DNA from 2 places in the Nocardia sp. NPDC051570 genome. Region 1 is predicted to be linked to the other one. Evidence: predicted binding sites of a transcription regulator. Region 1 holds the regulator's gene; the other holds the start of a gene.
What was found. Region 1 encodes HspR, which represses chaperone genes until heat shock. Its sites were predicted from a motif close to ANNTGAGTNNNNNNNACTCANNT; they were not measured.
Positions count from the first base shown of each region.

Region 2: the regulator HspR is predicted to act here: its motif matches at 2,374-2,396, upstream of lon (endopeptidase La).

Region 1 is NZ_JBITDI010000012.1:129,576-132,992, reverse strand. Features, by position in the region: gene grpE (nucleotide exchange factor GrpE) at 1-60, shown strand, start outside; gene dnaJ (molecular chaperone DnaJ) at 82-1,257, shown strand; gene ACIA76_RS28415 (heat shock protein transcriptional repressor HspR) at 1,257-1,643, shown strand; gene ACIA76_RS28410 (globin domain-containing protein) at 2,273-3,417, shown strand, end outside.
Region 2 is NZ_JBITDI010000005.1:262,490-265,906, forward strand. Features, by position in the region: gene lon (endopeptidase La) at 1-2,267, opposite strand, end outside; gene ACIA76_RS14615 (zinc-binding dehydrogenase) at 2,591-3,417, shown strand, end outside.

The DNA of each region.
Region 1 (3,417 bases):
CCGGCGGGCGCGCCGGATGCGACGAACGCTGGCACGGATGCCGGCGCAGGCGAGCAGTAAGCAGAGAGGAGGAGATGCCCGGTGAATCGGGAGTGGCTGGAAAAGGACTTCTACAAGGAGCTGGGTGTCTCCTCCAGCGCCACGCCGGACGAGGTCAAGAAGGCCTACCGCAAAATGGCCCGTGATCTGCACCCGGATAAGAATCCGGGAGATACCAAGGCCGAGGAGCGGTTCAAGGCCGTCAGCGAGGCGCATGCCGTGCTGTCGGATCCGGAGAAGCGCAAGGAGTACGACGAGGCGCGGCGGCTGTTCGCCAGCGGCGGTTTCGGCCGCGGCGGATTCTCGCCGGGCGGCGGGTACACCGGACAGGGCGGTTTCAGCGAGTTCAATCTGGGCGATATCTTCGGCGGCGGCGCGGCCACCGCCGACGGTGGTCTGGGTGATCTGCTGGGCGGCCTGTTCAATCGCGGTGGCGGCGCGGGCACCCGGGCATCGTCGCGGCCGCGGCGCGGCAGCGATGTGGAGACCGAGACGACCCTCGGCTTCCGCGAGGCCGCCCAGGGCGTGACCGTCCCGCTGCGGATGACCAGCCCGTCGCCGTGTACGACCTGTCACGGCAGCGGCGCCAAGCCGGGCACCAGCCCGCGAGTCTGCCCGCATTGCAACGGAACCGGCGTGATCAGCCGCAACCAGGGTGCGTTCGGATTCAGCGAGCCGTGCGAGGACTGTCGCGGCACCGGGTCGATCATCGACGATCCGTGCTCGGACTGCCGGGGCACCGGCATCCAGAACCGCACGCGCACGATCACCGTGCGCATCCCGCCCGGGGTGCGTGACGGCCAGCGAATTCGGCTGGCGAGTCAGGGCGAGGCGGGCCTGCGCGGCGCCCCGGCGGGCGACCTGTTCGTGACCGTCCATGTCAGCCAGGACAAGGTCTTCGGCCGCAACGGCGAGGACCTGACCTTGGTGCTGCCCGTCAGCTATGCCGAATTGGTGCTGGGCACAACGGTTTCGGTGCCGACACTGGACGGCCGGGTCGGGGTGAAGGTGCCGCCCGGCACCGCCGACGGCCGGACCCTGCGGGTGCGGGGGCGCGGTGTGCCCAAGCGCGGCGGTGGCGCCGGTGACCTGCTGGTGACGGTGAAGGTCGCGGTTCCGCAGAAGCTGGACGACAATGCCTCCGAGGCGCTACGCCACTATGCGGAGGCGGAGAAGGAAGGCGGGTTCGACCCGCGTGCCGGATGGGCAGGTGCGTGATGAACGGTGACCGGACGACCGGTGCCGAGTACTTCATGATCTCGGTGGCGGCTCAACTGGCCGGTATGCACGCGCAGACGCTGCGCACCTACGACCGACTGGGTCTGGTTACGCCGCAACGCACCTCGGGCGGCGGTCGGCGCTATTCGACCCGCGATGTGGAGCTGCTGCGCGAGGTGCAGCGGCTGTCCCAGGACGAGGGCGTCAACCTGGCCGGCATCAAACGGATCATCGAACTCACCAATCAGGTCGAGGAGCTGCAACAGCGGGTCCGCGACCTGACGTCCGAGGTCGAACGCCTCCGGTCCCATTATCTGCCCGAACTCTCACCGCCCCAGCGCAGTACGGCCCTGGTGGTCTGGCAGCCGCGCAACAAGCGCCGGTAGTTCTACACGGAAACAATTGGAAGACAGCGCCTCTGGGGACAGGGGCGCTGTTTTCATTGCCCTTCCGGGCGATCCCGGCTGCGCCGGGAACTGAGGGAGGGCAATGCCGGGAACTGAGGGAGGGCAATGCCGGGAACTAGGGGAGGGCAATCCGGGAACTGGGGGAGGGCAATCCGGGAACTGGAGAGGGCGATTGTTGCGTGCGATGTGCTGCGCTTTCATCTGTGCCGAACACTCTGTGACACTGGGACGTTCGTCCCGAAAGGGCCGATCGGGTCGCGCAAAAGTTGCCGAAAGGTCGGTTTCGTCTCGAACCGGAGGTCCGCGAGAAAGCGAGATCGGTTGCCGCACAGTCGCCGCAAATCCGAGGTTTTCAAATGGAACCATGCAAAACCATTGAGCCGCATGGCGGAACACCCGGCGTGTCCTGGGTAATCGGTTGGTTTCTGGTCGAATTCGCCCGCAGGTGGCCTGTTTTAGGGGAATTACAGACGTGTTGTTCAAAGGACGCGTTCCACTGCTGGCAAACCTCGCCTACACTCGTTTGACATCGGCTGCTGTCGAGTGTCTCGCAGCATCTCACTCGCGGCCCTGCCTGCGTTCCCGTGCGAAATGGGGTTGTGAGACATATGGATTCGCGGACCGTCGCATTGATGAGAACGACGTTCAAGGCGGTTGCTGCGGAGGAAGGGGGACCGGAGAAGCTAGCCCGCTCGTTCTACGCTCTCCTGTTCACCGACTATCCACAGGTGCGGGATTTCTTCCCCGCAGCCCTGGACGCCCAGCGTGATCGGCTGGTCAAGGCGATCGGCTACACGATCGACCGGCTCGAGGAGCCCGATAAGCTCCTACCCTTCCTCGCTCAACTCGGGCGCGACCACCGCAAATACGGTGTGAAGCCGGAACACTATGCGGCCGTTGGCTCCTCGCTGCGCACCGCGCTGCGCGCTTATGCCGGGACCGAGCTGTGGACCGACGAGGTGGAGCGGGCCTGGCAGGAGGGCATCGGCGTCATCGCCGACACCATGATGAAGGCCGCCGCGCAGGAGGACACGCCCCCGTACTGGACCGGCACCGTGATCGAACAGCGCGAGGTGCTGCGCAATCTGTCCGTGGTGCGGCTGCGGCTGGATCAGCCCATGCAGTACGCGGCCGGGCAGTACATGAGCGTGCAGATCCCGGCCCGGCCGCGCATGTGGCGCTATCTGTCCCCGGCGATTCCGGCGAATCCCCACTGCGAGGTGGAGTTTCATATCCGCGGCGTCTCCGGCGGCTGGGTCAGTCCGGCCATGATCGGGCATACCCGCGTCGGCGATCAGTGGCTGCTCGGTTCGCCGCTGGGTGGGCTGGGCGTGCCGCGCAATACTCGGCGCAAGATGTTGATGATCGGCTGCGGTACCGGAATCGCCCCGCTGCGAGCACAACTCATGGCGATGACCCAGCGGCGTTCGAATCCGAAGGTGCGGCTGTTCGTCGGCGGCCATCATCCCTGCGACCTCTACGATCTGCAGGCGCTGAGCGATCTGGCCGCCGCCAACAAGTGGCTTACCGTCACCCCCGTCACCGAGAGCGACGAAAACCCTTGGTGGCATGACGAATCCGAGCATACTGCCGCGGAACTCCCCGGCCTGGCGCCCCGGCGCACCGGTCAGATCGGCAAGGTGATCGCCGCCGAGGGGCCGTGGAAGGACCATGACGTGCAGATCGTCGGCTCGCCCTCGATGGTGCAGACCACCAAGTTCCGGTTGATGGCGGCGGGGACTCCGACGAAGAA
Region 2 (3,417 bases), on a different contig from region 1:
GCCGGGCTGCCGAAGGCCGGTTCGGCGACCGGCTCGATGGCGTAGGCCAGGATGTCGGCCACATCGCCGACCGGGCGGACATCCAGTGCCTCGAGCACCTCGGCCGGGACGTCGTCCAGATCCGGCTCGTTGCGGGCCGGGATGAACACCGTCTTCAGGCCCGCGCGCTGGGCGGCCAGCAGCTTCTGCTTGACCCCGCCGATCGGGAGCACCCGGCCGTTCAGCGTGACCTCACCGGTCATGCCGACATCCGAGCGAACCTGCCGGTCCAGCGCCAGCGACACCAGGGCGGTGACCATGGTGACACCCGCCGACGGACCGTCCTTGGGCACGGCGCCCGCGGGGAAGTGGATGTGGATGTTGCGATCCAGCACCTTCGGCTCGATGCCGATCTCCTCCAGATGCGAGCGGACGTAGGTCAGCGCGATCTGCGCGGATTCCTTCATGACGTCGCCGAGCTGACCGGTCAGGGTCAGCGAGCGCTCGCCCTCGGCGGCGTTGGCCTCGATGTAGAGGACATCGCCACCCGCACCGGTCACCGCCAGTCCGGTCGCCACGCCGGGGACGGCGGTGCGCTCCACCGAATCCGGGGTGAATCGCGGTCGACCCAGGTAATCCTTCAGATTCGTCAGGTCGACGGTGATGGCCTCGGGATCCGGACCCTCCGACAGCCGAGTCGCCGCCTTGCGCAGGGCCTTTGCGATGAGCCGTTCCATCTGCCGCACGCCCGCCTCGCGGGTGTAGTTCGCCGCGATCTCGCGCAAGGCCGGCTCGGTGATGCGCACCTCCTCGGCGGTCAGCGCGTTGCGCTCGAGCTGCCGCGGGATCAGGAAGTCGCGGGCGATGGCCACCTTGTCGTCCTCGGTGTAACCGTCGACCGTGATCAGCTCCATGCGGTCCAGCAGCGGGCCCGGGATCGTCTCCATGACGTTCGCGGTCGCGATGAACAGCACATCCGACAGGTCCAGATCCAGGTCCAGGTAGTGGTCGCGGAACGTGTGATTCTGCGCCGGATCCAGGACCTCGAGCAGCGCCGCCGCCGGATCGCCGCGGTAGTCCGAGCCCACCTTGTCGATCTCGTCCAGCAGGACAACGGGATTCATCGAACCCGCCTCCTTGACCGCGCGCACGATGCGGCCGGGCAGCGCGCCGACGTAGGTGCGCCGGTGGCCACGGATCTCCGCCTCGTCGCGCACGCCGCCCAGGGCGACGCGAACGAACTTGCGGCCCAGGGCCCGTGCCACGCTCTCACCCAGCGAGGTCTTACCGACGCCGGGCGGACCGACCAGCACCAGCACCGCGCCGGAGCCGCGGCCGCCGACGACCTCGAGTCCGCGCGATGCGCGCCGGGCGCGCACGGCCAGGTATTCGACCATGCGGTCCTTGACCTCGTCCAGGCCGTGGTGATCGGCGTCGAGCACCGCGCGGGCGGCCGAAACATCGTCCGAATCCGTGGTTTTCACCGTCCACGGCAGATCCAGCACGGTGTCGAGCCAGGTGCGGATCCAGCCCGCCTCCGGGCTCTGATCGCTGCCGCGCTCGAGCCGGTCGACCTCGCGCAGCGCGGCCTCGCGGACGTGCTGCGGCAGATCGGCGTTCTCGACGCGGGTGCGGTAGTCCTCGGCGCCGTCGGGCTCGTTCTCGCCCAGCTCCTTGCGAATCGCGTTGAGCTGCTGGCGCAGCAGGAATTCGCGCTGGGACTTCTCCATCCCCTCGCGGACGTCCTCGCTGATCTTCTCGGTGACCTCCATCTCGGCGATGTGGTCGCGCACCCAGGCGATCAGCTTGGTCAGACGCTCCGCGACGTCCGGGGTCTCGAGCAGTTCGCGCTTCTGTTCGATGGTGAGATAGGGCGCGTAACCCGCGGTATCGGCCAGCGCCGACGGATCCGCCATCTGGTCGACCATGTCGATGACCTGCCACGCCTCGCGACGCTGCAGCACCGAGACGACCAGCTTCTTGTATTCGGCCGCAAGCTCTTTGATGCGCCCGTCCGGCTCGGGGGTCTCGACCGGCTCGGCCTCGACCCACAGCGCGGCGCCCGGCCCGGTCACCCCGTGCCCGATCTTCGCGCGCCGCTCGGCCCGCAGCACGGCCGCCTTGGCCCCGCCGCGCATCCGTCCGACCTGTTCGATGGTGGCGACCACGCCGTAGGCGGCGTAGCCCTCGGTCAGTCGGGGCGCGAGCAGTACGGCATCCAGATTCGCCGCCCGCGCCGCATCGATGGCGGCCTGCGCCGCCTCATCGAGCTCGATCGGGACAACCATGCCCGGCAACACGATCGGCTCGGTCAGAAACAACACCGGTAGTCGTTGTGGGGTACTCACAGGTCACAGCCCCTTCCAAACCATGCCTTCGAACGTTCTCGCCGAAGGTTGAGCGTTATCTACTCAACCCTCGACCCCGCCCGGATGTTCCGAACGGATGTTCACCGGCAGCGAACGAGGGCATCGGACGCCGTAACGGTGTGATCGGCGGCATCAATACCGAGGTGGGGCCTGATACTGGTGATGGGTGAATGCAATCGGGTAGTCCGCCACCGGATGTGCGGAATACTCGGGTGGAGTTCGTCATCTACGCGAGGAGCAACATGCTGGCCGCACGCCTTCACCTGGGAACCGAACGCCGTCTGGTCGTGGAGGAGGTGCCGGTTCCCGAGCCTGGGCCCGATCATGTGCTGATCAAGGTGGCGGCGGCGGGGGTGTGCCTGTCGGATGTGCATCTGATCGATGGGACCCTGTCGCCGCTGTATCTGAAGGGCGATGTGGTCACGCTCGGGCATGAGGTCGCGGGGACCGTCCATGCGCTGGGGCCCGGGGTCACGCGGGCGCGGGTGGGAGATCGAGTGGTGTTGCAGGCGGGAGAGTCCCGCGATGGGGTGACGTTCACGCGGGGCGTGGATTACGACGGCGGCTGGGCGGAGTACACGCTGGCTCGGGCGGACACGCTGGTGCCGCTGCCCGACGATCTGCCGTTCGAACAGGCCTGCTTCATTCCGGACGCGGTGTCGACGCCGTGGGCCGCGATCACCACGACCGCACAGGTTCGACCGGCCGAGCCGGTGGGCGTCTGGGGCGTGGGCGGGCTGGGCGCGCACGGCGTGCAGTTGCTGCGACTGGTCGGGGCCGCCCCGATCATCGCGGTGGATCCGCTGCCCGCCGCACGGGCACGCGCGCTGGATTTCGGCGCCGATTTCGCCTTCGACCCGGCCGACACCGATCTGCGCAAGAAGATCCTCGAGGCGACGAACGGCGACGGACTCGCGGCGGCCTTCGACTTCGCGGGCGTCGCCGCCGTGCGCGAACAGGCCGCGGTATGCCTGGGCAAGGGTGGGCGGCTGGTATTGGTCGGACTGACCGATAAGCCGATCACCCTCACCCACGGCACCATGTTCAGCTACTTCCAGCAGCAACTGCG